2 regions of the Williamsia phyllosphaerae genome follow, and region 1 is predicted to be linked to the other one. Evidence: riboswitches for the same ligand, from Rfam matches in the RefSeq annotation. Region 1 holds a riboswitch; the other holds the start of a gene.

Region 1 (14,799 bases):
TACGAAGAGGCGGAGATCGAGGACGGCGCAGGCGAACTGGGCTTCTTCAGCCCGGGTAGCTGGTGGCCCATCCTGATCGCCGGTGGCGCGGCACTGCTCGCCGTCGCCATGGCGATGAGCCAGTTCTGGCTGGTGGCCGTGGGCGCGGTGGCGATCGTCTCCGCCGTGGCCGGCCTCGTGTTCGAGTACCACGTCGGCGCCGAGAAGCACTGACACAGCTCCTCTCTCCACAGACACGATGACAAGGGCAGGTGCGCGAGCACCTGCCCTTTCTCGTGTCCACACCGCGGACCTCTCGTCCGCGCAGCGCAACGAGATCCGGGCCATGCTCGTGGCCGCGTTCGAACAGGACTTCTCCGACGACGACTGGGATCACGCCCTCGGCGGCCTGCACGTCATCTGCCGCATCGGTGACACCGTCGTCGGTCACGCGGCCGTTGTGCAGCGACAGGTCCATGTGGGCGCTCGCGTACACCGCATCGGGTACGTCGAGGCCGTCGCGGTGTCCGCGGACGCACAGCGCCAGGGGATCGGCGGTCTGCTGATGGCCTCCGTCGAGGAGATCGTCGTCGCGGCCTACGATTTCGGCGCCCTGGCGGCCAGCTCGGCGGGACTGGCGCTCTACCGCGGACGTGGCTGGCAGACATGGGCCGGGTCGCTGCTGGTGGCAGGACCGGACGGGTCCGCCATGACACCCGACGACGCCGGGGCGGTGATGGTCTTCGGTGAGGCCATCGAGTCCGGCAGCGTCGATCTCAGGGCGTCTCTGACGGCTGATACGCGCCGCGGGGATCCCTGGTGAGTCCGTAGGCGCCCAGTCGCTGTCCGTAGGCGCCCACTCGACGTCCGCAGCCGCCCAGTCGCTGTCCGTAGGCGCCCACTCGACGTCCGCAGCCGCCCAGTCGCTGTCCGTAGGCGCCCACTCGACGTCCGCAGGCGTCTGGTCGAAGTGACGGTGGGGGAGGGGAGTGGTCGACACGAAACGGCCGGCGAACCCGTGTGGGTTCGCCGGCCGTTTGTGGTTCGAGCCGAGTGGCGAGTGCTACTCGAGCATCTTGCCGCCCTTTGCCTGGAGGTTCGAGATGGCCTCGTGCTCCTGGGCGTGGGCTTCGCGTTCGAGCTCCACGTTGCGCTTCTGCTCTTCGGGTGAATCGGCGACCATGAGCGACCCGGTGCCGGGCGAACCGGCCGACCCCAGCTTGTTCATGCGCTTGGGGAGCGCCGCACCCTGGTACGGGAGCGGGATCGGGTGTCCGTGATCGTCCACCGGGCCGAGCGGCTGGTGGACCTCGACGTACTCGCCCTGCGGGAGACGCTTCATGATGCCGGTCTCGATGCCGTGCTCGAGGACCGCACGGTCACTGCGCTGCAGTGCGAGTGCCCAGCGGTAGGCGATGTAGTACGCCAGCGGCGGCAGGATGATCAGTCCGATGCGTCCCATCCACGTCGTCGCGTTGAGCGAGATGTGGAACTTCAGCGCGATGATGTCGTTCATGCACGACAGCGTCAGGACCGCGTAGAAGGCCAGGGCCATCGAGCCGATCGCCGTACGGACCGGGACGTCGCGCGGACGCTGCAGCAGGTTGTGATGCGCGTCGTCACCGGTGAGCCGCTTCTCGATCCACGGGTAGGCGATCATCGCGGTGATGATCACACCGATGATGGCGACGACCCAGAAGATCGCGGGGATCGTGTACGAGTTGCCGAAGTAGATCTCCCACGCCGGCATCAGTCGGGCCAGGCCGTCGGTCCACATCATGTAGATGTCGGGCTGGGATCCGGCCGAGACGTGCGCGGGGTTGTACGGACCGAGCACCCAGATCGGGTTGATCTGGAACACGCCGGACATGATCGCGAGGATGCCGAAGGTCACGGCGAAGAACGCGCCGGACTTCACGGCGAAGACCGGGAGGATGCGGACACCCACGACGTTCTTCTCGGTGCGGCCGGGGCCGGGGAACTGCGTGTGCTTCTGGTACCAGACCAGCGCCAGGTGGGCGCCGATCAGCGCGAGGATGATCCCGGGGAACAGCAGCACGTGCAGGATGTAGAGCCGCGGGATGATGATCTCGCCGGGGAAGTCGCCACCGAACAGGGCCCAGTGGACCCAGGTGCCGACGACCGGGATGCCCATGACGATGCCCGACATCGCGGCGCGGACGCCGGTACCGGAGAGCAGGTCGTCGGGGAGCGAGTATCCGAAGAAGCCCTCGAACATCGCCAGCAGCAGGAGCAGGCAGCCGATGACCCAGTTGGCCTCACGCGGACGACGGAACGCACCGGTGAAGAAGATGCGCGCCATGTGCACGATGATCGACGCGGCGAACAGCAGCGCGGCCCAGTGGTGGATCTGACGGACGAACAGACCGCCGCGGACGTCGAACGAGATGTCGAGCGCCGTTGCGTAGGCCTTGCTCATCTCCACGCCGTTGAGCGGCTGGTACGAGCCGTGGTAGGTGACCTCTGCCATCGACGGATCGAAGAACAGCGTCAGATACACACCCGAGATGAGCAGGATCACGAAGCTGTAGAGAGCGATCTCACCGAGCAGGAACGACCAGTGCGTCGGGAAGACCTTGTTGATCTGGCGTCGCATGCCTGCGGCCAGGTGGTAGCGGGAGTCGACTCCCTCTGCTTGGACCGCTGCGCGATCCGCGATAGCACTCATGGCTTGTCCTTACCTTGGCCGCGCTCCCAGAAGGCGGGGCCGACGGGCTCGATGTAGTCACCTGCTGCAACCATGTATCCCTGATTGTTCACCGTAATCGGCAACTGCGCCAGTGCGCGTGCCGCCGGTCCGAAGATCGGCTTGCCGTACTCCAGAGCGTTGAACTGACTCTGGTGGCACGGGCAGAGAATGCGGTTCGTCTGCTGCTCGTAGAGCGAGGTCGGGCACCCGAGGTGCGAGCAGACCTTCGTGTAGGCGAAGTAGTCGCCGTAGTTGAAACTCTCCTGGCCCTTGCGCTTGATCACCTTGGCGGTGTCGGTCGGACGCAGACGGATCAACATGACCGGGTTACGGACCAGCCGCAGACCGGCGTGGAGCTTCTCGCGCGACTCCTCGGTCTCGCCGAAGCCGTCGGACACGCGCCACGGGAACACCGTCTCCATCGCGCCGGCGTCGAGATCCTCGGGCCGGACCAGGACGACCTGGCTCGGGTCGCCGGTGTCGCGACGGATGAAGACCGTCTCGTTGGGCGACTTCGGGTCGTTGTAGATCGGCGACCAGCCGGTGTGCCACAGGACGGAGTCCTTGCCCTGGGCCCACGGGTTCTTGATGATGCCGCCGAGCAGAGCGACCACACCGGTGAGGGCAAACGCCCCGACACCGAAGGCGGCCGAACCGATGATCAGCTTGCGACGCGCGATGGTCGAGGTGGCGCCGGCGTTGTTCAGCAGGGCCACGGTGGTGGCCTTGTCGAGGTCGTTGGAGCCGCCGTCGTGGCGGTCCTGGACCGAGATCTCCTCGGGGATGAACTTCTTCGTGAACTGCACCAGGCCGATGCCGACGGCGAGGATCGATCCACCGAAGGTGATGCCCAACAGCGGTGTGTTCAGCGTGTAGAGGAAGTAGTTCTTGCCGTCCGGCAGGACGAACTCCCAGTGGTTGAACAGGAAGATCACGAAGCACGCGACGGCCAGGATGCCGGCGAGGGCGAACCAGAAGGCGACCGAACGCTCGGCGCGCTTCTCGGCCTTGGTGCCGGGCTCGGCGAACCGGTCGCGGCGGTAGATGATCTCGACACCGTCGAGGTTCGTACCGAGCTTGACCAGGTCGTCGTTGGACATCTTGTCGAGCTCGTCACGGGTGAACGACGGCGGGTTCTTCGTGCCCTCGGCCTTGTCGGGGGTCATCTTCTCGTCGTCGTCGGAACCCGACGGCTTCTGCGCGTCACTCATGATCGCGATCCAATCCACATCGCTGCGGCGACAACCGCGATGACTCCGACAACCCACATGGCCATGCCCTCGGACACCGGTCCGAAGCCGCCGAGTGCGTAGCCGCCCTGCGGCTTGGTCTCACTGGCGTACTTGACGTAGCCGATGATGTCCTTCTTCTCGTTCTCGGTCAGCTGCCGATCGGAGAACTTGGGCATGTTCTGCGGGCCGGTGAGCATGGCCGTGTAGATCTGCTGCTCGTTGGCCGGGTCCAGGGTGGGCGCGTACTTGCCCGAGGACAGCGCTCCGCCGCGACCGGTGAAGTTGTGGCAGGAGGCGCAGTTCAGACGGAACAGTTCGCTGCCGCGTCCGATGTCGGATCCGCGCAGCTCACCCTGTGCCTTGACGGGGTAGCCGTCCTCCATCTTCACGGTGCCGTCGGTGTTGTGTTCGTAGACCACCGAGGGGCCGCCACCGACGGACTGCACGTAGGCGCCGAGCTGATCGGTCTGTGCCTCGGTGAACTTCGGTGGCTTGCGGGCGGCCTGGGCCTCGCCGCGGACGGCGGGCATGCGGCCCGATGAGACCTGGAAGTACACCGACGCGTCACCGACACCGACCAGCGAGGGACCGCGGTCCTGGACACCGTCGAGGTTGCGACCGTGGCAGGTGATGCAGGACGTCTCGTAGAGCTTCTTGCCGTCCTGGATCAGGGCGGCGTTGGTCTGCGCATCGGCCGTGGCCACCTGCGGCGACGGCGTGATGACGGTCGCGAGTCCTCCCGCGACGAGCAGGCCCGCGAGCAGGAGCAGGGCACCGGTGGCGCGCCTGCGGAGCTTGCGACGGGATTTCGCCCGCTTGGGATCGGTCCGCGCGGTGTCGACAGCGGGCCGGTCGGCCGAGTCGTCCGCCTGCACGGGCGGGGGAGAAGAACTCATCTCTGCTCTCTCTGATGGTTGCTGATTGGAGCGGGTGACGTGATCCACCGGGCTGCGGCGGAGTGGGTCACCGGATGAAGTAGATGGTGGCGAACAGGCCGACCCACACGATGTCGACGAAGTGCCAGTAGTACGACACCACGATCGCCGCGGTGGCCTGGGCGGGGGTGAACTTGCTGAGCTTGGTTCGCACCAGCAGGAAGATGAACGCGACGAGACCGCCGATGACGTGCAGGCCGTGGAAGCCGGTCGCCATGTAGAACACCGAGCCGTACGCGCTCGAGGAGAGCGTCGTGCCCTCGTGCACCAGGTGGTAGTACTCGTAGCCCTGTCCGGCGACGAAGAACGCCCCCATGACGAAGGTGAGGATGTACCAGCGGCGCAGGCCGAAGACGTCGCCGCGCTCGGCGGCGAAGACGCCGAGCTGGCAGGTCACCGACGAGAGGATCAGGACCGCCGTCACCGGGATGGCGAGGAAGAGATTCAACTCCGTCGGCTCCGGGGGCCAGTTACCCCCGGAGTTCGCTCGTGCCACGAAGTACATCGCGAACAATCCCGCAAAGAACATGAGCTCACTGGACAGCCAGACGATGGTGCCGACACTGACCATGTTGGGACGGTTCAGAGAGTGCACCCTCGAGGTGATGGCTGTGCCCGAGGTACCTGCAGCGCTAGTCACGAAATCAAGTATGACGGTTCGTAGTATCTGATGACTACTCGGGTCGGGAAAAAGTTCCGACGGAAATGAGAGGCACGGTCATGACGCGAGACCTCAACGGACACGAGGTTCCCACCAGCCGTGTGCGGCGCCTGCTCGGACGTCTCGGCGGCGGGGGCTCGGCGGACGCAGAACTGACCGCCGCCGACCCCGATCTGATCGTCGTCGCGGAGAGCTTCGACGACTCCGCGGCCAGCTCAGCGGTACTGGAGGACTCGCAATGGCGCAGCGCCGAGCAGGCCGTGGTGCGCCACATCCTCACCGTTCCCGAGGGCCGTGTCGACGAGGCCGTCGCCACCGCGGCCCAGGACGGCTACGAACGGGTCGACGTCTCCGGGCTCAGCGGGGTCGCCCAGGGGGCGGGCGTGTCGGGAACGGGGGCCACCGGGGTGGCCGAACACACACTGTTGGGGTTGGCCAGACCACAGCTCGTCGACGCTCTGCACTGCTCGCAGGAACGCTCTCGGATGGCCGGACTCGGCGCGCGCCACGACGGGACGGTGCTCGGCTGGCAGGTGTTGCAGCGACCGCCGCACTGAGCTCGCCGCAGACCGGGTCGGCTCGCCGCACTCGGATGTCCGATCCCGTCGGCCTACGAATACGCTGCACTCCCATGGACGCGACCTGGCCGAACATCCTGGGCACCCTCGTCGACGGGCGGGATCTCTCGGCCGACGACGCCCGGTGGGTGATGAACGAGATCATGTCCGACAACGCGACCGCCGCGCAGATCGCCGCCTTCGGGGTCGCGATGAAGATGAAGGGCCCGGTCGCCGCTGAACTCAACGGTCTCGCCGCGTCGATGTTGGGGCACGCGGTGCGCGTGCACCTCGATCAACACGCCGTGGACATCGTCGGTACCGGCGGGGACCGGTCCAACACCGTCAACATCTCCACGATGAGTTCGGTCGTCGTCGCCGCGACCGGCGTGCCGGTCATCAAACACGGCAACCGGTCCGCGTCGTCACGCAGCGGTGGCGCCGACGTGCTCGAAGAACTGGGCGTCGCCATCGGGCTGGGCGCGCAGGACGTGGCGCGGTCGGTGGCGCAGGCGGGCATCGGTTTCTGCTTCGCGCCGGTCTATCACCCGGCACTGCGCTTCGCCGGTGCGCCGCGCAAGGAGATCGGTATCCCGACGGTGTTCAACGTCCTCGGTCCGCTGACGAACCCGGCGCAGCCGCGCAGTGGGCTCGTCGGCTGTGCGTTCGCCGACCTCGCGCCGGTGATCGCCGATGCGTTCGCCGAGCGAGGCAACTCGGTTCTCGTCGTCCGCGGTGACGACGGTCTCGACGAGCTGACCATGACCACGACGTCGTCGATCTGGCTCGCCCACGGGGGCACCGTGCGAGCGATGTCGTTCGACCCCACCCGCGTCGGGTTGTCGCTGTGCGCGCCGGGCGCTCTGACCGGCGGTGACGCGGTCTTCAACGCACGCGTGGCCCGGGAGACCTTCGCGGGCGCCACCGGTCCGGTGCGAGACGCGGTGCTGCTCAACGCGGCCGGCGCGATCGTCGCCTACGACCTCGCCGGCGATACGCCCGTCGAACTCGACCCGGGTGCGTTCGACGACGACCTCTACGCGCGGTTCACCGCGGCGATCGCCCGCGTGTCCGAGGCGATCGACTCCGGTGCCGCGACCGAGGTCCTGGACCGCTGGGTGCGCATCACGGGCTGAGCACCACGTCGGATGGTCGACGGCGGGTGGTCAAAGGCAGATCACTCGCCGATGGAGAAGCCGTCCTCGATGTCGGAGCTCGAGTAGGTCTTGAACGCGATGTGCGTGGCCGTGTGACGCACGCCGTCGATCCGGTTGATGGTGCCGGTGACCACGTCGGCGATCTGTTCGTGGTCGCGGACGGCGATCGTCGCGATCAGATCGACGTCCCCGGCGCAGGAGTAGACCTCGCGGACCCCGTCGACGTCGGCGATCGCCTGGGCCGTCTCGGGGATGGTGTGCACGTCGGCGGTGATGAGGACGATGGCCGTGATCATCGGGCCACTGTATGCACCGACGTCCCGGGGCGATGTCCCAACCGCGATGCACCGGTCCGTCAGCCGGCGAGAGCCACCAGCTCGCGCGAGCGGGCGTGCGCGGTCGCCACGGTCCGGCGCCAGTCGCCCCACCGCGCCGCGGCGGCCACCGGCAGCATGAACGGCGCTGTGCTGCAGACGATCCGGGATCCCGGTGTGACCAGCCAGGCGTAGACGAGGGCGGCCTCCTCGGCGGCGGCGCCCCGCAACGGTCCCGGCCCGGGGACCACGGTCTCCGCGGCGAGCGCCAACGACTGCGCCACCTGCATCGGTGCGACCCCGCGCGTGGCCACACCCGCGCTGGCGAGTCGGCCGTGGCGGATCACCGCGAGTTCCCATCCGCCGCTGCCGTCCGGTCTCGCGGCGACGAGCTCCGCTATCCGACACAGGGCGGTGAGGCGTTGGCACCGCTCCAACCCGGCGAGGGTGACCGCGAGGCGATCACGCAGCCGCGCAGCGGTCTCGAACATCTCCGCCGACGCCAGCGTGTGCAGCCGGTCGAGCACGGTCCGCAGCGGCGCGTCGTCGTCTCCGGTCATCAGGGCTGTGGCCCGCTCGACGGCCGGGGTGTAGCCGCCGGCGTCGACCGGGGTGTCCGACGCCGCGTGACAGCCACCGACCGGGCGGCGACCGTCGGCGGTGACCGTGCAGGTGTGGGCCGCGCTCGAGGAGAGTCGACGGGTGCACGACCGCAGGCGGGTGACGGTGGCGATGAGGTCGGCCACCGCGGCGGCGTCTCCGCGGACACGGATCGGCCCGACGGCGACCGTCGTCGGGTTCTGGCTGACCTTGAGGCGGGGGAACGGCTCCTCGGTGAGGCAGACCCACCACCCCCGGTGCGGGGATTTCGACCGACGGTTGTAGGCCGGGGCGTGCGCGGCCAGCAGTCGTAGCTCCCGGACACCCGCCTCGAGGCGATGAGCACACTCGACGTGATCGATCGAGACCGCCAGCGTCACCATCTCGCGCATCCGGGCGCGGGTCTCCGATCCGGTGAAGTACTGCCGGGTGCGGCGTCGCAGGTCGACGGCGGTCCCGACGTAGAGGACCTCGCCGGACGGGCCGCGGAACAGGTAGACGCCCGGACGGGCGGGCAGATGGTCGGTCATCTGCCGTTTGGCGCGCTGCGCGGTGCTCAGCCCCGGCAGGAAGTCGATCAGCTCCCGGTAGCTGTGCACTCCGAGGTTGCCCACCCGCTCGAACAGTGCGTGCATGACCTCCACGGTGGCCCGTGCGTCGTCGAGGGCGCGGTGCGTGGGAGTGGTGGCGACGGCGAAGTGTCGGGCCAGCGCGGAGAGCTTCACCGTCGGTGCCTCGTCGCGGGGGAGCACCCTGCGGGCGAGCTTCACCGTGCACAGCACCCGCCGGAACGTCCAGGGGTGCCCGAGCTCCGCCGCCGCCGCCCTCAGGAAGGACATGTCGAAGCCGGCGTTGTGCGCGACGAGCACGCAGCCCTGCGCGAACTCGAGGAAGGCGGGCAGCACCTCGTCGATCCGGGGCGCCCGGTACACCATCGCCTCGGTGATACCGGTGAGCGCAACGATGTGTTGGGGGATGGCCCGTCCCGGGTCGACCAGCGTCGCCAGTTCGCCCAGGATCTCCCCGCCGCGCACCTTGACCGCCCCGATCTCGGTGATGCGGTCCGTCGCGGCGCTGCCGCCCGTGGTCTCGAGGTCGACGATCACGAACGTCGTCTCGAACAGTGGGGGATCGAAGCCGGCGTCGCCGATCGTGTCGAACGACAGCTGGGTGCCGAGTACGGCCGGATCGCTGGCGTCGTCGACGCTCGGCTCGGTGGTGCCCACGAGGCCAGTGGTGCTGGTGTGAACATCGAGGTCAAGGTGATCAGGGAGACCCATGAGGCGAACACTAGTTCGACCGACTGACACGCCTGATTCCCGAGACCTGCGTCGGGACGTGCGGTTCGACGCCGGTGGGCGTTGTCGGAGGGTGTCGTTAACGTCGCCGACGAGAGCCTCGAGGGCTCGCACCGGGTCCTCGGGCCGGTTGATTCCAGCAACTTCGTAAATGAGATGGAGATCACAATGCAGCTCGACTGCGGGACCTGCCCAGGCCGTCCCCGTGCCTGCGACGGATGCATGATGACGGTGTTCTTCGCGGCCCCCACCACCATAAACGGTGCCGATGGCCCGATCGGCGCCGACGCATCCGCAGCCCGAGAGGCCGATCGTCTCCATCTCGCCATCGACGCCTTCGTCGCGGCCGGGATGGTGGGTGCGTCCGCGCACGACCTGCCCATCGTCCGGGAACACGGTGGTCAGGGAGTCGACGGTCACGAGAACGTGCGCAGACTCCGCGCGAGTTGAGGATTCGAACCACGACGCACCGAAGATGTGTCCCGGTGGACAGATGCGGGCGACGTTTCGTAACCTTTCCGAGACCTTACGGAGTAACCCGCTTCACAACGGAGCGGATCGTCTGGTCGCCGCTCAATCGTCCTGCGGGACGAACCGGGGAACCATCACTTCGGACCACGTCCGATCGGGGTGAATCCCCCTTGTGCCACGCACCGCCGAAGACCCGGTCATCCGGGGCGAGGCAGCAGGCGCAAGCGGGTAGGGCCACTCTTCCGGCCCGAATCCGACAGCTAACTCGGTAGGCGGCTGAGGAAGAACTAGAGGAGAACTCGCTTCGTGGCGAAACACCGTTTGGAACAGCCGAACTCCGGTCTGAAGACAGCACGCAACGCCGTGGTCACCGGCTCGATCGCCCTGGGCACCGTGGCCATGGGAGCCGGCCCGGCACTCGCGGCACCGGTCAACATCCCCGGCATCGGCACCTTCGAGGTCCCCGGCATCACCGAGAAGCAGGTGCCGCCGCAGTTCAAGTCCAAGCCGAAGGGACCGCAGACGTCACCGAACCTGTTCGGCAACGTGGGCGCGACCGGCAAGCGCGCCGCATCGGCTGCGCTGACCCGTATCGGCTCGCCGTATGTCTACGGCGCCGCGGGCCCGACCGCCTTCGACTGCTCCGGACTCGTCTACTGGGCCTACAAGCAGGCCGGCAAGACCATCCCGCGTGACAGCTACGGCCAGCTCGGTGGCGGCACGCCGGTCGCCAAGAAGGACCTGCGCCCCGGCGACGTGGTCATCTTCCTCGGCGGATCGCACGCCGGTATCTACATCGGCAACAACAAGATCGTGCATTCCTCCACCGAGGGTGTCCCGGTCCAGAAGGCCAGCCTGGATTCCATGTCCTTCTACGGCGCACGTCGCTACTGACCGTCGGCGTCGATGCGCGACGTCCGATCCGAGATCGTCGGAAACGCCGAGATCGCTCCCCGTCCCGGCATATCCTTCCGTGGGCGGAGGGGGAGTTCACGCGCCACGATCGTCGATGGTCGGATGGCTGGAGATGTCGGCGGTTCCCGGCAGTGATGGTTTGTCGATGATGTGGGATCGGGTGCAGTGGAAGTGGGGATCGACCAAGTGCGTGTGAATCGAGCGGCAGTGGTCATGCGACTGCTCACGTCGGTGGTGCTGACCACGCTCGTCATCGCGCTGGGGTTCGGATCGTCCGCAGGCGCCGACCCCTCGCCCCGCAGCCCCGACCAGCTGCTGACCCGCTACAACTCGCTCGGCCGCGAAGCCGAGAAATCCGCCGAGGCCATGCACAACGCGGAGATCCAGCTCGCCGCCGGGCGGCGCGCGGTGTCGGAGTCCAAGGCCGGGGTGGCAGCCGCGACCAAGACTCTCGACGGTCTCTCGACCCGGCTCGACGAACTGCAGGGGCGTGTCGACGGCCTCGTCCGCGCCAGCTACCGCGGCGCCCGGGTCAACCGGCTCTACGCCGTTCTCGTCTCCGACTCCCCGCAGTCGTTGCTCGATCAGATGTCCGGACTCGAGATGGTGTCCCGTCAGACCGTGCGGGACCTCAAGGCCTATCGGACGGCCAGCTCGGCCGCGACGAAGGCGCGTGACGCGGCCACGGCCGCGGGTCGCAGAGCAGCTGACGCCGTCGCCGCCGTCGACAAGCGCCGCGCGGACCTCCAGTCCAAGCAGAGTGATCTGCAGCTGCAGATAGTCCAGGTCAAGGCGGTGTACGAGTCCCTCACCGGGAAGCAGCTCGCCGCTCTGCGGGGCCCTGTGATCGATTTCGATGCGTCGTTGGTGGCCAAGGGAACCGCGGCCGAGGCAGTGGCCGTCTCGGCGGCGCTCACCCGCATCGGCGATCCGTACGTCTGGGGTGCCACCGGGCCGGGACAGTTCGACTGCTCCGGCCTGATGGTGTGGGCGTACAAGCAGGCGGGCAAGGTCCTCCCCCGATCCAGTGAGGCGCAGCTCGCCGGCGGAACACCCGTGGCGCGTGACGACCTGAAGCCAGGTGACCTGGTGATCTACTACGCGGACGCCAGTCACGTCGGGATGTACATCGGCGACGGTTACGTGGTGCACGCATCCACGTTCGGTGTCCCGGTCAAGGTCGCCCCGCTCGACGAGGCGGGGCCCTACAAGTCCGCCCGGCGATACTGACCGTGCGGTCCGGGTTCCCTCGGTCGACGCGATCGGCCCGGCGGTTGCGCATGCGTCTCGTCGCCGTCGGCATGGTCGCCGCCACGGTGACCCTCGCGGGCTGCGGGTCGTCGGCGGAACCGGACGCGGGGCCCACCTCGCAGGCCAACGTCTACGAGGACCAGCGCGAGTCCTCGGTCCTCGCCACCCTCGACAAGCTCACCACCGCTCAGCGCGCGGGTGACACCGCCGCGGTCGACGCACTCGTCGATCCCGCGGCCACACCGGAGTTCCGGGCGTCGCTCGAGCAGCAGACCATCAACGTCCAGGCCGCCGGCATGGCGACGTTCCGGTACCGGATCGATCGGACGACGGCCCTCGGCGAGGTCCTCGTGCCCACCGACCTCCAGACGCGTCTGGATGACGAGGGCAGCTCCGATTCATGGATCGCACCGGTCGGGTTGCAGTACGCGCTCGCCGGTGTCGACGAACCACCCGTCGATGTCGTCCGACCTCTGGTCCTGGCCCGCTACGACGACAGCTGGAAGGTCGTCGGCGACGCCGGGCCCATCCAGGGTGAACCGGCGCCCACCCCCCAGTTCTGGGACTTCCCGGGTGTCCGGGCGACGCGCGCGGCCACCGCGGGCGGCGAGTCGGTCGTCCTCGGATACCCGGACAGCGCTGCGTTGGCCACCCGACTGACGGCGTCGTTGCCCGGTGCCGTGGCGGCGGTGAGCGCTTTCTGGGGCACGCAGTGGCCCCAGCGCGCGGTGCTGATCGCGACCGACTCGAACTCTGCGTTCGCGGCCCTGTCGGGCAGTGTGGGAGCCGACTCGAGCGCGGCCGCCGCCGCGACGGTCTCCGCGTCCGCCGATGCGGTCGACGGGTTCACCGAGGGGCAGCGGATCGTGTTCACCCCGGGATCGGTGACCGGACTGGCCGGTCCCGCTCTCGACGTGGTGCTGCGCCATGAGATGACCCACGTCGCGGCCCGCACCAAGACCGCGCCCACCTCGGCCAAATGGGTCACCGAAGGGGTGGCGGAATACGTGGGGCGCAAGGGCACCTACCGGCGTCTGTCCGACGCCGCTCCCGACTTCGCGGCACAGGTCGCCGCCGGGGGCGCCCCTGCCGCGCTGCCGACCGACGCGGCCTTCACGGTCTCCGGTCCACAGGCGCCGATCGCGTATCAGAGCGCCTGGTCGTTCGCCGCCTACGTCGCGGGTGAATACGGCGACGCGAAGCTCCGTTCGCTCTACCTGGCCCTCGCCACCGGCCCCAGCACCGCGGCCGCGCAGGCCGCCGCGATGCAGTCTCAACTCGGTGCGCCCGGTTCCACGGTGCTGGCGGGATGGCGGACGTGGTTGACCGAGCAGGTTCGCCTATCGTGACTCCGGTGATGCACCGGACGTTGTTGATCACCAACGATTTTCCGCCGCGCCCCGGCGGAATCCAGTCGTATCTGCAGAATCTGGTCGACCGACTCCCCGCCGGGCAGATCACCGTCTATGCACCCCGTTGGCGTGGGGACGCCGCCTTCGACAGCGCGCAACCCTATGAGGTCGTCCGCCACCGCACGGGACTGATGCTCCCCACCCCGTTCGTCGCACGCCGTGCCGCTGCGCTCGTGCGTTCCCACGCCATCGACACCGTCTGGTTCGGCGCGGCCGCACCGCTCGCGGTGCTCGCCCCCGCGGTGCGGGCGGCGGGGGCGCGTCGCGTGGTGGCCAGTACCCACGGTCACGAGGTGGGATGGTCCATGCTGCCCGCGGCCCGCCAGACCCTGCGACACATCGGCACCCATGCCGACGTGGTCACGTTCGTCAGCACCTACACCCGTGGACGGTTCGCCGCCGCCTTCGGGGCCGATGCCGCACTCGAGCATGTGCCACCGGGTGTGGACACCGTGCGCTTCGCCCCGAACCCGGACTCACGCAACCGGATCCGGGAGCGGCATGATCTCGGCGACGCCCCGGTGATCCTGTGTCTGTCGCGACTGGTGCCCCGCAAGGGGCAGGACGTGTTGATCGACGCCCTTCCCGCGATTCGGGAGCGGGTCCCGGGCGCCCGGTTGCTCATCGTCGGAGGTGGGCCGTATCGCGAGGAGTTGCAACGACGCGCGCTGCACGCAGGCGTCGCCGATCACGTCATCCTGACCGGCTCGGTCGACTCGGACGACGTACCGGCGTACCACGCGGCCGCCGACGTCTTCGCCATGCCCGCGCGCACCCGCGGACGCGGGCTCGACGTCGAGGGGTTCGGCATCGTCTACCTCGAGGCCTCGGCCAGTGGGATACCGGTGGTCGCCGGAACATCCGGCGGTGCGCCGGAGACCGTGCGCCGCGGGGTGACCGGTGAGGTCGTCGACGGACGCGACGTCGCCGCGGTCGCAGGCACCGTCGCCGACATCCTCGCCGACCCCGCTCGCGCCGCAGCCATGGGTGCGGCCGGGCGCGAGTGGGTCGTCGAGAACTGGCAGTGGCGGTCGATGGCCCGACGGCTCGCGACCCTGCTGTAGCGCAGGGGAGACTCAGCGGCCGTACAGCGCCTCTATCTCGTCGGAGAACTTGTCGGTGATGACCGATCGCTTCATCTTCATCGTGGGGGTCATCTCGCCGGAGGACTCGGTGAAGTCCTCGGGCAGGATCCGGAACTTCTTGACACCCTCGGCGTGGGACACGGTGCGGTTGGCCTTCTCGACCGCCGCCGAGATGACCTCGCGCAGATCGGGATCGTCGACGAGGTCGGCGACCTGCGCCGA
Region 2 (14,799 bases), on a different contig from region 1:
GGCGGCGCGCAGAGCCGGGTCGTCGACGATCTCGCCGACGGTCATCCGCCGTGCACCGAGCCGTTCCAGCAGCGGATGGGCGGCGTCGGGGTGCACGGTCGGCAGCCACGAGATCGCCACTCCCGGTGCGTCGTCGGAGGTCGTCTCGTGCGCATCGGCGATGACCAGACCGCGCGCCCCGATGGACACCCGCCCGTCCGAGCGCGGGACCGGTATCGCCCCGATCTCACCGGCGGCACGGTCGTCGACGATGAGTGGCGTCAACGCGTCGTAGAGCGAACTCCACCACGCCGGTTCGCGCGTCATCCCGGTCAGCCGCTCGACGACATCGGCGAGGGTGATCTGCTCCACCCGCAGCGACCTCAGTGCAGGCAGGGATGCGGTGTCGGACAACGACGGGTGCACCAGACCGTCGAGAACGTCGGCGAGCAACGCGCCGAGGCTCTCGGTGAGACCGGCGAGGACCACCGCCCGGTCGGGTTGCGCCAGAGAGTCGTCGGCGGTGGGCAACCACCGGGAACCGATGAGGTCGTCGAGGACCGCGGTGCGCAACGCGTCGTCGACCCGGCCGGCCGCGAAGCCCGGTGTCGGCACGACGGCCAGGCGCTCGACGGGGTCGAGCGCCAGGGCGAGATGGTGGTATCCCGTTGCCACACCGGCGATGTCGGCGTCGGGGTGCAGCCCGCGTCGGTCGGGGGTGAGCGCGATGTCGGCGATGCAGAGCGCGGGCAGGGTGAGTTCGACGTCGGTGCGGGTCGGGGCATGGAGGACCTCGCCGTGCAGCGGACGGGGTCGGGTGGGCGTTCCCGGCATCAGCCATCGCGCGTGGGGTGTCCGCACCCCTACCCACGACCGCTCGCCGACGACGACGGTGTCGACACCGTCCGCGGTCGTGACCGTCCGCTCGACGCGCCGGGATCCGCATGTGATCGCCCGCAGCGCGGTCAGTTCGAGCAGCAGGGTCTCGACCTGCGCGTCCATCGCGGCGACGAGGTCGGCGGCATTTAGACCGGGTCGGAGCTCGATGACCACCTCGGTGTCGAAACCTGCAGTCGGAGAGACAGGATCGGGCCACGGCAGCCGCAGCATCGGCACACGCTCACCGGCCGGGATGCCGGCGTCGGCGAGCGCGTCGGCGGTCCGACGTGTCCCAAAGACCACGCCGCCGCGAGCGGAGCGGATGGCGACCTCGACCCCGACCGCCGCGACCGAGCTGAACCCGACTCCGAACCGACCCACCGATGAGCGGGTGGACGAATCGGGTCCGGCGGTCTTGGCCGACACCCGCAGGGCCGCGAGTGCCGCGACACCCGACCCGCTCAGCGGCGCACCGGTGTTCGCCACGTGCAGCAGATTGTCGGGCGTGGCCCAGATCGCGAGTTCGCCGTCACGGTCGACGGCCGCATCGGCGGCGTTGGCCGCGAGCTCGGTGAGCAATCGGTCCCGATAGCCGATCTCGACGAGGTCGGACTCGGAGGCGGCGTCCTCGGCGAGACGGGTCGCCGAGAGTCGCCAGGACTCGAGGACCCCGTGTCGGATCGTGGCGGTGTCGAACGGATCGAACTCGGCCACGTCGGAGGTGGTCAGTCGCTCGCGGCGACGATCTCGATGGCGCCGTCGTCGTAGGCGTCGTATGCGGGTGACCCCTCACCGGACGGGGCCTCCGCGTCCGAGTGTGCGCCGCAACCGAACTCGGCCGAGACGACCTGTCCGTCGGAGGCGTATTCGTTGGCGCAGACGCCGAAGGCGACGCGCAGCGATCCGGCCACGGGGAGGTAGAAACCGCAGGTGCCGCAGTGCAGTCGGCTGGCCGTGGCCATGTCGGACTCGGGTCCGCGCGGGCCCTCGAACCACCGCTGGGCGGCGTCGTCGCGACCCTCACGGCTGAGCACGCGGCTGCGCCCGAGTCCGAGCTCGAGTGCCACGTCGGACACCTCGTCGAGATCACCTGTCGAGGTCAGCTCGGCGGTGTCGATGTGATTGGGCACCAGACGGACATCGTCGGCGGGCGCGGCGAGCACATCGCCGGGGCTGAGATCGCCGGGCGCGATGCGCTCGATCCACGGCACCCAGGACGGAGCGGTCAGTGCGTCGCCGCCCGGCAACAGGGCGATCTCGCTGACCGTGATCTCGCCGGGGCCGGACTCGGTGTCGGGAGAGGACGCCAGCACGGCGCACCAGACCCACCCGCGGTAACCGGTGATGTCGGCCTCGAAGTAGTGCGTGACGGTGCAGTCGCCCTCGGTCACCGCACGGATGTGCGCGCCGACCGCACCCTCACCGGATGCCTCCACCGCCGACCGGGCCGCATCGACGGCAGCGGTCAGCCGGGCCTCGACCTCAGCAGGCATGTCGCTGCCCACCGAATCGACGGCAGCCGGGCTCGTCACAATATCCACGCCCCCATTCTGCCGTATACCGGCCGACACAGGGTGTTGCGGGTTGGTCGCTGTCTGGGGATAGGGAACAATCGACACGGTGAACCGACCCCACCAGCGTCGCGTACCGCGACCCACGCCCCGCCGCGGCCGTGCTCCCGGTGGAACCTCGACGGGTCGGCCCTCCGAAACACGTCGGATGCCGACGGTGGAACACCCCGGAGCGGCGAACTATCCGGCCGACACCCCTCATCGCGCGTCGGCCTACCGCCCGCCGCCGACCCACAACCCGCATCTCGATCCGTTGGATCCCGCCGACGGGCATCCCGGTGCGGCCGGTCATCGTCCCCCTCCCGGCCCCGGACCCGACGACTCCCTCGCACCCGATGCGTCGAGGGCGATGCCCCGCAAGCTGACCGTCACCCGCGTGGCGGCGTTCCGGGGACGCGAGCTGACATCGAAGGGCATCAGCCGGATCCATCGCGCCGCCACCGCCGACGGCGCCGACCGCTCAGGGCTGACCGCGCTCACCTATCCGACGATCGTGAACTTCGCCGTCGACGCGGCGATGACCGTGGCCCTGGCAAACACCCTGTTCTTCGCCGCCGCGAGCGCGGAGTCGAAGGGCAAGGTCGCGCTGTACCTGATGCTGACGATCGCACCGTTCGCGCTCATCGCACCCTTGATCGGCCCGGCCCTCGACCGGTTCCAGAAGGGTCGACGCATCGCGATGGCGTCGACCTTCGGTGTCCGTGTCCTGCTGGCGTTGCTGATCATGGCGAACTGCGGATGGGACTCCGCGTCCAACCAACTCGTCTACGACCCCTGGGTGCTCTATCCCTGTGCGCTGGGGCTCCTGGTGCTGTCCAAGTCGTTCGGTGTGCTGAAATCGGCGGTCACCCCACGGGTGTTGCCGCCGACGATCGACCTCGTCCGGGTGAACTCCCGACTCACGACGTTCGGGTTGGTCGGCGGGACCATCCTGGGCGGCGGTCTCGCCGCACTCTTCGAGACCCTGCTCGGCCGGTTCCTGCCGCTGCATCTACCCGGGGCGATGGTGTTCCTGGCCATCATCGCCACCGCGGGCGCTGTGCTGTGCATGCGGATCCCGTCGTGGGTGGAGGTCACCGAGGGTGAGATCCCCGCGACGTTCACCTATCACGGTGAGCCCGAGGCGCAGCCGGGCAAGCAGCGGACCTTCACACCGGCCGCACTGGCCGCGAAGATGCGACAACCGTTGGGCCGCAACGTCCTCACCGGACTGTGGGGAAACGCGACCATTCGCATCCTCACCGGGTTCCTGGTTCTCTACATCGCGTTCTACGCGAAATCGAACCAGGGCACCCATTCCGGGTGGATGCAGTTCGCGTTGCTCGGCGCGGTGGGTGCCGCCGCCGGCGTCGGAAACTTCGTCGGCAACGCCACCGGCACCCGACTGGAACTGAAGAACCCGCAACGCATCGTCGTGTCGGTGACCGCGGCCAGTCTCGTGGCGGCGGTTCTCGCGGCCGTCTTCGGGTCGATCCTCTTCGCCGCGCTCGCCGCGTTGGTCGCCTCGGGGACCAGCGCGATCGGCAAGGTGTGCCTCGACTCGTCGATCCAGGACGACCTGCCCGAGGAATCGCGTGCGTCGGCGTTCGGGCGGTCGGAGTCGGTACTGCAATTGTCGTGGGTGTTCGGTGCCGCGCTCGGGGTGTTGCTGCCACCGACACTGTGGATCGGGTTCACCGTCGTCTCCGTGCTGTTGGCTCTCGGGTTCGCGCAGACAGCCATCACCAATCGCGGTTCCACGCTCGTCCCCGGCTTCGGCGGCAAACGTCCCGACCAGGCGATGCCGACCGGCAGCATCCGCATGGACCCACACATGACCCGCCCCAGACCGTCGCATCCCGACACCCGCGTCGACACCCACGAGAACGGATTCTGACCGCACCGTGTTCACCCTCAAGGCAGGCGAGAAGAAGTTCCTCGCCATCGCCACCATCGTCGGTTTCCTGTTCGTCGCCGTTGTCGGCACCGCGGTCACTCTCCTCGTCCTCAACAACGACGACGAAGAGGTGCCGTACCTGCAGGCGACCACCGGCAAGTCCCTCGTGCACGTCGAGCCGACCATCCTGTGCGAGATCGACCTGTCGAACTGCAAGAAGGGTGCCGAGGGCACGTTCGCGCCCCGCGTCCCGGTGCCCGCCGGGAAGTCGATCATCGTGGCGCTCTCACGCGGCATCTTCGACGCGCCGTGGGCCCTGACGCTGGAGTTCCTGACGCCCAGGGGTTTCGAGCAGCAGCCCCCGGAGTTCTACGGGCCGGACGAGAAGTACTCGTTCACGGTCCGCTCGACCAAGGAACGTCTGCTGACCAACATCGAGGTACGCCTGCCGTCCGGCCGTACCGACACGGCAGGGGCACCGATCACCCGAGGCTTCTGGTCGATCAACACGCTGCCCGAGGGCACGCAGGTGCCGCAGGCGTTCATGGCAACCAGCGGTGTGGAGCTTCAGCCCTACAACGGTTAGAACTCGCCCTGCCTCGCCCGACTGTGCTCGAGTTCCGGGGTGCCCGCTACACGCGCTGACTGTGTGGAAACGGTCGCCGAGTGTGCTCGCAGCGGTACGTGACATGCCCACGAGACAGCGCACACTCGACGATCGGCTTCCGCACCGTCGGCGGCTTTTTTGCCGACCACCGCACGAGTTTCACACGCTGACGGTGCGGAAGCCCCGCAGTCAGCAGACCTAGTGCTCGAGCTCCTTGGCGACCGCACGAACGACCTCGGAGATGCGCTGCGCGGTCTTGCGATCCGGGTATTTGCCGTGGCGTAGGTCGGGCTGGATCTTGTTCTCGAGCAACGTGATCAGATCGGCGACCATGCCGTGCAGCTCGTCGGGCGAGTGGCGCTTGACCGGCTCACGAGCCGCCGCGGCAGCCTCGCGCGCGTTCTTCGCGACGCTGGGCGCGGGCTCGAGCACCGTCACCGACAACGCCTGCGGACCACGACGGCCCGCGGCCATGCCGAACTCGACACGCTGCCCGGGCTTGAGCGCTTCGACCCCGCCCGCGAGGGCGCTCGATCGAACGTAGACGTCCTCGCCGTCCTCCTGGGACAGGAAGCCGAAGCCCTTCTCCGCGTCGTACCACTTCACCTTGCCGGTTGGCACCGAACTCACCCTCAACTTTTGTCTGTGTCGGATCGTGCCGCGATACGTCGACGACGAACCACGGCACGAATAAAGCGCCCGACGTGGCGACCTGGGTCCCACACGTCGGAGCGCTACGGGACCATTCTACGCAGGGAATGTCCAGGTTTTTACGCGACCGAGCGGCCAGGCGCCCGCCGCGTGGAGTTCGGTTGGCAGGCGCGGCGTCCCCTGCTCTACCGTCATCGGTATGCCTGGACAACCCGGGGATCGTCTGCTGCACGCAGCTCTGGTCCTGTTCGCGATCGGCGTCGTCGCCATCGTCACGATGTTCGCCTACCCCGCCCTCGCCGACGGCGACCGTGCCCCCATCGGGGTCTACCTCCTCACGCTGGGGACCCCGATCGGCTTCGTTCTGGCCATCGTGTTCGCATTGCGGTCGGGTCGGAGGCAGCGATGAGCGCCGACCACATCGATCTGGCCCCGGGCACGGACGGCGACGCCCTGCGCGCCGCCTACAGCTGCTTCCCGTCCGGCGTGGTCGCGGTGTGTGCGCAGATCGACTCCGCGCCGGTGGGCATGGCCGCGAGTTCGTTCGCGACCGTCTCCCTCGACCCACCGTTGGTGTCGCTGTGCGTGCAGCACACGTCGAGCACCTGGCCGAAACTGCGAGATGCGCCCCGGATCGGCGTGAGCGTCTTCGCGGCCAGCCAGGATCTGCTCTGCCGGCAGCTCGCCGGATCCGCCGAGCACCGTTTCGACGGCATCGCCCCCCAGGTCAGCGACAACGGCGCACTGTTCATCCCGGGCGCGGCCGCGGTGCTCTCCTGCAGTCTCTACAACGAATTCCCCGCGGGCGACCACAACCTCGTGCTCCTGGAGATCGAGGCGCTGAGTGCGGACCCGACGATCGAACCGCTGGTGTTCCACGCGAGCACCTTCCGAGCCCTCGAGGCGCGCGCCTGATCGGCACCCGTCAGTAGGCTGGGGACATGACAGCCATCGCCCTGGGTATGCCCACGGGCATACGACGTGGGCCGGACCCGGATGACGCCGACGTGTCGGGCACATCCGGTATGCCCACGTCGGGACCGATGGTGGACACGTTCGGTCGGACGACGCGTGATCTGCGGGTCTCGCTTACCGATCGCTGCAACCTGCGCTGCACCTACTGCATGCCGGCCGAGGGACTGGACTGGCTGCCCCGGTCGGACGTGCTCGACACCGCCGAGCTGGTGCGACTGATCGGGATCGCCGTCGGCGACCTGGGCGTGACCGCCATTCGCTTCACCGGCGGCGAACCCCTGCTGCGCAAGGATCTCCCCGAGATCATCGAGGCCGTTGCGCGTCTCGATCCGCGTCCCGAGATGGCCGTCACCACGAACGGGCTCGGACTGCGTCGCCACGCGTCCCGACTGGCCGCGGCCGGCCTCGACCGCGTCAACGTCTCCCTCGACACGCTCGATCGCGACCGGTTCGCCGCCATCACCCGCCGTGACCGCCTCGACGACGTGCTCGACGGGTTGGCGGCCGCGCGTGAGGCCGGACTGTCCCCGGTGAAGATCAACGCCGTCCTGAGCCCCGACGGCGGACTCGACGACGCTCCCGCGCTGCTGCGGATGTGCCTGGACAACGGCTATGCGTTGCGGATCATCGAGCAGATGCCCCTCGACGCCGGACACACCTGGTCACGGTCGGACATGATCACCGCCGACATGGTCCACGAGCGGCTCTCCCGCGAATTCGACCTCGACGCCGACCCGCGACCACGTGGTTCGGCCCCCGCAGAGACCTGGGTCGTACGGGGCCATCGGATGCCCGGACGCGACGGTGCGATGGTCGACGCCCGGGTGGGCATCATCGCCTCGGTGACGCGACCGTTCTGCGGCGATTGCGACCGGACCCGGCTCACCGCGGACGGCGCGCTGCGGACCTGCCTGTTCTCGACAACCGAGACCGATCTGCGCGGCCTCGTGCGCGGCGGTGCCGACGACGCCGAGATCGCGATGGCCTGGCGACGGGCCACCTGGGGCAAGCTACCCGGTCACGCGATCAACGACCCGTCCTTCCTACAGCCGACACGGCCGATGTCGGCCATCGGCGGCTGAGATGACCGTCGAGGCCACCACGAGTTCGGTGCTGCGCATCGAGGTCCGGTTCTTCGCCGCCGCCAAGGCCGCGGCGGGTCGCGCGACCGATGTCGTCGAACTCCCCCACGACGCCACCGTCGGCGATCTGGAGACCGCCCTCGGCACGGACAACCCCGACCTCGCGCGCGTCCTGCTCCGCTGTTCGTATCTGCGGGATTCGATGGCCGTCCGCGACCGCGACAGGGCGCTCGCACCGTGCTCGTTGGTCGAGGTCCTGCCGCCGTTCGCCGGCGGCTGATCACTCTTCTCTGCGACCGCGTTGCGCTCTGCGAAACTCGTATTCCCACCTGAGGACGTCATCCGTTCGGATGAGGTGTGGCGTTGGTCACATCACAGAAGGGTCACAGGGAGGACACGAACTTGCTGTCAGCCCCGTGGCCTGCGGGGACGCACGGGTACTCGCCGAGACCAGCTCGCGACACTTGAAATCCTTTGCGCGACGAACGTATGACACGTACGCGAGGACCACGTAGCGTCTGCGACGGCTGCACCTGCTGCCACACCCGAAACACAAACTCCCCGTCCTCCGCGCCAAACCTCGTTCCGTGGACAGGGTCACCGATCACGAATTCAGGAACGAGGACGGGGGACCCACATCTCCTTTCGAGAACCGGGATCCCGGCGAGTCATCGCCGAGATCCCTTGGGGTGAAGCTCCACCTGTGGAGCCGGGCAACCTCTCAGCCCGAACCCGACAGCTCACTTCGTAGGCGCGTGGAGAGAGGAATACCTGTATATGTCCGGACGTCATCGCAAGCCGACCTCCACCACCCGTACCGTCGCCCGCGTAGCGGTCACCTCCGCTGTCCTCGGCGGCGGCGCCAGCATGCTTCTGGGAGTCGGCAACGCAGCTGCAGCCACCGATTCCGAGTGGAGCCAGGTCGCTCAGTGTGAGTCAGGCGGCAACTGGGGTATCAACACCGGTAACGGCTACCAGGGCGGGCTGCAGTTCAGCCCCAGCACCTGGGCCGGCCACGGTGGTACCCAGTACGCCCCCTCGGCCAACCAGGCCACCAAGGAACAGCAGATCGCAGTGGCCGAGAAGGTCCTCGCGGGCCAGGGCAAGGGCGCATGGCCGGTGTGTGGCACCGGGCTCGGCGCACCGACCCCCCGCAGCACCACCCCGGTCGACCTGCCGAAGCTGCCGAGCGTGAAGGCACCGGAGCTCAAGACCCCGGAGGCACCGGCCGCTCAGTCCGAGGCCAACAAGAAGGTCGACGAGGCACTCGCCGAGCAGAAGGTCGACCCCGCGGTCACCGCGCTCTGGGAGCAGGCCAAGAAGAGCGGCGTTCAGCTCGACGACGGCCAGCTCGCGCTGTTCAACCAGTTCAAGGGACTGCTGCCCTGATCTGACGCACTGCGTCGATCACACAGACGAAGGACCCCGCACGAGGACATCTGTCCCGTGCGGGGTCCTTTTCCAATTCCCGGGCCGCCGAGCCTGAACACGCCCCGACCGTGCCGTAAACACCCGTCGATCGTGCCGTAATCACCCGTCGAGCGTGCCTAAGAGCTCCGCCCGGGCGACCAGCGCACGCTCGACGGGTCGTTTCGGCACGTTCGGCGGGGTGTTTCGGCCCGCTCGGCGGGAGGGCGTCAGGCCGAGCCGACCCATTCGTCGCTGCCGTCGGCGAAGATCTGGTGCTTCCAGACCGGTAGGGCGTCCTTGACCGCGTCGACCATCCGCGCGCACGTCGCGAACGCCGCACCGCGGTGATCGGCCGCGACGGCGACGACCAGAGCCGCGTCACCGATCTCCAGGTCGCCGACCCGATGCGACACCGCGACGGCGCGTACCCCCTCGGCGGTCGCGGCGACGTCGGCGACGACACGGGCGATGACCTCGCCTGCGCTCGGATGGGCGGTGTAGTGGAGCGCGCCCACGTCCCGACCGCCGTCGTGGTTGCGTACCGCGCCCACGAAGTCGACGACGGCTCCCGCGGCGCCCTCGGACGCCGCCTCGACCGCGGTCCGGTGCTCATCGACATCGAGCGGCGCCTCGGTGACCATTGCGCGCACCACGACGGCGCCCATCAGTGATCGCCGCCGGCGATCTGGTCGAGCGCGTGGGTGAGGACCGGCTCGATCACGGCCAGTCCGTCGCGGACCCCACCGGTCGACCCGGGGAGGTTGACGATCAGGGTTCGCCCGGCGAGACCCGCGACCCCGCGCGAGAGGATCGCCGTCGGCACGGCATCGGATCCGGCCGCGCGGACCGCGTCGGCGAGTCCGGGAATCTCGCGATCGATGACCCCGCGGGTCTGTTCGGGGGTTCCGTCGGTCGGACTCAGCCCGGTGCCCCCGGTCGTGATGATCAGCGACACCCCCGCAGCGACACCGTCGCGCAGCTGCGCCCCGACCTCGTCGCCGTCCGGGACCACCGAGACCGCGTCCACCGCGATGTCGTGCGCAACCAGCCAGTCGGCGATGACGGGTCCGGTGCGGTCCGGGTAGGTGCCCGCCGCGGCGCGCGTGGAGGCGACGACGACGCGGGCGGTGCGCCGGCTAGTCACGGGTCCAGTGTCCGTGCTTACCGCCGAACTTCTCGACCAGACGCACGTCGTCCATGCGGGCGCGCGGATCGAGGGCCTTGACCATGTCGTGCAGGGTGAGTCCGGCGACGGCGACCGCGGTGAGCGCCTCCATCTCGACCCCTGTGCGGTCGGTGGTCTGCGCGGTGGCGGTGACGGCGATGCTGTCGGCGGCGATGTCGAAATCGACGCTGACCGACGACAGTGCCACCTGATGGCACAGCGGGATCAGATCAGGTGTGTGTTTGGCGCCCATGATCGCGGCGACGCGGGCGGTGGCCAGCGCATCACCCTTGGCGAGGGTGCCGTCGGACAGGTGACCGACGACCTCGGCGGTCGTGCGGAACGTCCCCGCGGCGACGGCGGTCCGATGGGTCACCGACTTGCCTCCGACATCGACCATCCGGGCCGCGCCCGAGGGATCGATGTGTGTCAGACCGCCCGTCGACTCGCCGTCAGGGCTCGTCGACTCGGAGTCGGGCACCGATCAGCGGTTGACGTGGGTCTCGGGGTGCACGTACGAGAGGTGCTCGACGGGCAACGGGAACTCGACGTCCCCGAACGGGGAGAGCGCACCGGAGATGCTCGCCGCGAACTCCGACACCGCGTGCTCGTGATCACCGTCGTCCGACTGGGGCCAGCCGTTGTCGACATACCGCTTCTTTTCAGCCACGGGCTCATTCTGCCATGACCCCCATCTGGTCGGTGTCACAGCCAGATAAGATCGCTTCGATGAGTTCTGACGATCGTCCCGGCACGGGCGCCGGCCCCGAGCGTCACGTGGGTCTGGCCCAGGACCTGGCCGGTCGCACGGACGAGCAACTCGTCGAACTGCTCCTCGCCCGCCCCGACCTCGCGACTCCCCCACCGACGAGCACCGCGGTCCTCGCGCAGCGGGCGCTGGCCGGTCCGTCGATCAGCCTGGCCGCCGAAGACCTCGACCTGCTCGCCGCCGCGGTCATCGAGCAGGCGATCACGGCGACCACCGACGCCGCACACCGCACGATCCTCGCCCCGACGTCGGCGAAGGCCGTCCTCTCCGCACTTGCCGGCCGAGCCGACAAGGACGACATCCGCGAACGCATCGCGTTGCTGCGCAGCCGTGCACTGCTCTGGGGTCCAGATTCCGCCCTCGAGACCGGCTCGCACACCCCGAGTGCCCTCTCGACGAGGGCGATGCACCTGAACGGTCCGCTCTCGACGATGACGCTGGCCGAGATCGCCGACGTGCTGGCGGGACTCAGCGATCGGGAACGCGAACTCATCGAGACCCTCGCCACCGGTTCCGCGTTGGGGCGCACCCGCGACGCCGCGCCCGACGCCGACCCGGCCCGCCCTGTCCCGCACCTGATCTCACTCGGACTGCTCGCCCGGGTGGACGACCAGACCGTCGAGCTCCCACCGGTCCTCGGTCAGTTGCTGCGCGGCGAGAAGCCGGCCGAGCCGAACGACCTGCGCGCACCGGCGCTCGTCCCGGCCGACACGACCCGCAAGTTCAAGGCGGCCGACGTCGAGGCCGCGGCCGGCGGTGAGGCCCTCGAACTCCTGCGCCATCTCACCGACACCGTCGAGGTCCTCGGCCGGTCGCCGGCGCTCGTGCTGCGTGCAGGCGGGCTCGGGGTCCGCGAGATGCGACGACTGTCCAAGGCAACCGGAATCGACATCGTCCGGCAGGGTTTCGTGATCGAGCTGCTCGCGGGCGCCCGTCTGATCGACAACGGGTTCCCCGACCCGCCGATCGACAGCGGCGAGACCGCGTGGACGCCGACCGTGACCGCCGACCAGTGGCTGCACCAGCCGCCCGAACGTCGGTGGTACGCCATCGCCGACGCGTGGATGACGTTGCCGCGCCGGCCGTGGCAGATCGGCGAGGACAGCGCCGAGGGGTCGGCGATCCCGTCGTTGGCGGGTGACCTCTATGACGTGCAGGCCCCGGTCGAGCGCCGGATGTTGTTGAGCGCGTTGGCCACAGGTACCTCCGGCGTGTCGGTCGACGTCGACTCCCTGGCCCGTCTGATCGGCTGGCGACACCCGCGGTGGCAACGTCGGATGTCGCGACGACTCATCGACGCGACCCTCGAGGAGGCCCGGTCGCTCGGACTCGTCGCCCATGGCGCGCTCACCGCTGCGGGACGGGCCATCATCGCCGACCCGGCCACGCAGAACGGCGATCCGGAGAAGGCGGTGTCGACGGTGATGGGGCGCGCGTTGCCCGACCCGATCGACTTCTTCCTCACCCAGGCCGACCTGACCGTCACCGCACCCGGACCGTTGACACCGGAGCTCTCCGCCGAGCTGGCCCTGGTCGCCGACCTGGAATCCGGTGGTGCGGCGTCGGTCTACCGCGTCACCGATTCGACGGTGCGTCGCGCGTTGGACACCGGCCGCACCGGGACCGAGCTCACCGGCTTCTTCACCGCGCATTCGAAAACCCCGGTTCCCCAGTCACTCGAATACCTCATCGACGACGTCGCCCGCCGACACGGCCAACTCCGCGTCGGCGTCGCCTCGGCGTTCATCCGGTGCGAGGACCCCACGACGCTCGCGGCCGTTCTCGCCTCCCCGGTCGCGGAGACGCTCGCCCTGCGTGCGCTGGCCCCGACCGTCGCGATCTCCCAGGCCTCACTGAAGACGGTGCTCGACGAGCTCCGCGCGGCCGGGTTCGCCCCGGCCGGCGAGGACAGCTCCGGCGACCTCGTGGATCTGCGTGAGCGCGGCGCCCGGGTCCCGGCCCTGCGGGCGGTGCGCCGGTCGCCGCGCCGACCGGTCGCGAGCCCCGAGCAGATGACGACCGTGGTGTCCCGGATGCGCACCCAGGACGCCGCGGTCTCGGCCGTACCGTCGGGAGCGACGGGCAACTCCGTCCGCGCCGGCGGCGGCGAACCGGCGACGGCGCTGCTCCAGCTCGCGATGCGGGTGGGCCGCAAGGTCCGCATCGGTTACGTCGACGCGCACGGCTCGGCGAGCCGCCACATCGTCGTCCCACGTCTCGTCGGCGCAGGTCAGCTGATCGTCACCGAGGACGACGGCCTCTCCGACCAGCACTACGCCCTGCATCGGATCACCTCGGTGGAGCTGATCGAGGAGTAGCCGTCGGGGACGCGGCGACGCGGTGTCACAGAACCGTGGACAATGGACAGGTGACCGAAGGCCCACTGATCGTCCAGTCCGACAAGACCCTGCTCCTCGAGGTCGACCACCCGCGAGCCGCCGAGGCGCGTGCCGCCATCGCGCCGTTCGCCGAACTCGAGCGCGCCCCCGAACACGTGCACACCTACCGGGTGACGCCGCTCGCACTGTGGAATGCCCGTGCCGCGGGCCACGACGCCGAGCAGGTCGTCGACGCTCTGGTCAGCTTCTCCCGCTACGCCGTGCCGCAGCCCCTGCTGATGGACATCGTCGACACGATGGGACGCTTCGGCCGACTGCAGCTGGTCAAGAGCCCGGTACACGGACTGATCCTGGTCAGCTACGACCGCGCGGTGCTCGAGGAGGTGATGCGCCACAAGAAGATCGCGCCGATGCTGGGCGCGCGTATCGACGACGACACGATCATCGTCCACGCCTCCGAGCGTGGACACATCAAGCAGATCCTGCTCAAGATCGGCTGGCCCGCCGAGGACCTCGCGGGCTACGTCGACGGCGAGGCCCACCCGATCGAGTTGGCCGAGACCGACTGGGAGCTGCGCGATTACCAGCAGATGGCGGCCGACTCGTTCTGGGCCGGCGGTTCGGGCGTCGTCGTACTCCCCTGTGGTGCGGGCAAGACGATGGTCGGCGCCGCGGCGATGGCCAAAGCCGGTGCCACCACCCTGATCCTGGTGACCAACACCGTCGCCGGTCGGCAGTGGAAGCGCGAGTTGGTCGCGCGGACCTCGCTGACCGAGGAGGAGATCGGTGAGTACTCCGGTGAGCGCAAGGAGATTCGTCCGGTCACCATCGCCACCTATCAGGTGATGACGCGTCGCTCCAAGGGTGAGTACCGCAACCTCGAGCTGTTCGACTCCCGCGACTGGGGTCTGATCATCTACGACGAGGTCCACCTGCTGCCCGCACCCGTCTTCCGGATGACCGCCGACCTCCAGTCCCGTCGCCGCCTCGGCCTCACCGCGACGCTCGTGCGCGAGGACGGGCGCGAGGGTGACGTGTTCAGCCTCATCGGACCGAAGCGCTATGACGCGCCGTGGAAGGACATCGAGGCGCAGGGCTGGATCGCCCCGGCCGACTGCATCGAGGTCCGGGTCACCCTGACCGACGAGGAACGTCTGCAGTACGCCGTCGCCGAGCCGGAGGAGAAGTACAAGCTCTGCTCCACCGCCCACACCAAGGTCAACGTGGTGAGGTCCATCCTGGCTCGCCACGAGGGGTCGCCGACGCTGGTGATCGGCGCCTACATCGATCAGCTCGAGGAACTCGGGGAGGCGTTGGGCGCGCCGGTGATCCAGGGGTCGACGAAGAACAAGGACCGCGAGATCCTTTTCGAGCAGTTCCGCCGCGGCGAGGTCTCGACCCTCGTGGTGTCGAAGGTGGCGAACTTCTCGATCGACCTACCCGAGGCGTCTGTCGCGGTGCAGGTCTCGGGAACCTTCGGTTCCCGTCAGGAGGAG

Evidence for each region. A riboswitch is a leader RNA that binds a small molecule or an ion and turns the genes downstream of it on or off. The one in region 1 is predicted to bind cyclic di-AMP.
Region 2: linked by a shared signal. The riboswitch ahead of IEV93_RS17455 (transglycosylase family protein) and the one ahead of IEV93_RS13085 (C40 family peptidase) in region 1 are both predicted to bind cyclic di-AMP.

Annotation. Positions count from the first base shown of each region.
Region 1 covers NZ_BMCS01000001.1:2,782,417-2,797,215, forward strand. Annotated here, with positions in the region: gene IEV93_RS13030 (cytochrome c oxidase subunit 4) at 1-213, shown strand, start outside; gene IEV93_RS13035 (GNAT family N-acetyltransferase) at 239-802, shown strand; gene qcrB (cytochrome bc1 complex cytochrome b subunit) at 1,043-2,668, opposite strand; gene qcrA (cytochrome bc1 complex Rieske iron-sulfur subunit) at 2,665-3,855, opposite strand; gene qcrC (cytochrome bc1 complex diheme cytochrome c subunit) at 3,897-4,817, opposite strand; gene ctaE (aa3-type cytochrome oxidase subunit III) at 4,885-5,496, opposite strand; gene IEV93_RS13060 (hypothetical protein) at 5,577-6,074, shown strand; gene trpD (anthranilate phosphoribosyltransferase) at 6,149-7,210, shown strand; gene IEV93_RS13070 (Lrp/AsnC family transcriptional regulator) at 7,252-7,527, opposite strand; gene IEV93_RS13075 (DEDD exonuclease domain-containing protein) at 7,587-9,425, opposite strand; gene IEV93_RS13080 (hypothetical protein) at 9,669-9,893, shown strand; cyclic di-AMP (ydaO/yuaA leader) riboswitch at 10,004-10,204, shown strand; gene IEV93_RS13085 (C40 family peptidase) at 10,221-10,808, shown strand; gene IEV93_RS13090 (C40 family peptidase) at 11,043-12,059, shown strand; gene IEV93_RS13095 (hypothetical protein) at 12,110-13,429, shown strand; gene IEV93_RS13100 (glycosyltransferase family 4 protein) at 13,438-14,556, shown strand; gene IEV93_RS13105 (AMP-dependent synthetase/ligase) at 14,569-14,799, opposite strand, start outside.
Region 2 covers NZ_BMCS01000002.1:757,665-772,463, forward strand. Annotated here, with positions in the region: gene IEV93_RS17410 (sacsin N-terminal ATP-binding-like domain-containing protein) at 1-1,572, opposite strand, end outside; gene IEV93_RS17415 (DUF3027 domain-containing protein) at 1,584-2,351, opposite strand; gene IEV93_RS17420 (MFS transporter) at 2,578-4,305, shown strand; gene IEV93_RS17425 (DUF2771 family protein) at 4,313-4,891, shown strand; gene IEV93_RS22690 (cold-shock protein) at 5,111-5,533, opposite strand; gene IEV93_RS17435 (hypothetical protein) at 5,763-5,972, shown strand; gene IEV93_RS17440 (flavin reductase family protein) at 5,969-6,478, shown strand; gene moaA (GTP 3',8-cyclase MoaA) at 6,589-7,620, shown strand; gene IEV93_RS17450 (MoaD/ThiS family protein) at 7,652-7,900, shown strand; cyclic di-AMP (ydaO/yuaA leader) riboswitch at 8,209-8,390, shown strand; gene IEV93_RS17455 (transglycosylase family protein) at 8,398-9,009, shown strand; gene IEV93_RS17460 (molybdenum cofactor biosynthesis protein MoaE) at 9,258-9,695, opposite strand; gene IEV93_RS17465 (MogA/MoaB family molybdenum cofactor biosynthesis protein) at 9,695-10,174, opposite strand; gene moaC (cyclic pyranopterin monophosphate synthase MoaC) at 10,167-10,676, opposite strand; gene IEV93_RS17475 (hypothetical protein) at 10,680-10,865, opposite strand; gene IEV93_RS17480 (helicase-associated domain-containing protein) at 10,925-13,282, shown strand; gene IEV93_RS17485 (DNA repair helicase XPB) at 13,333-14,799, shown strand, end outside.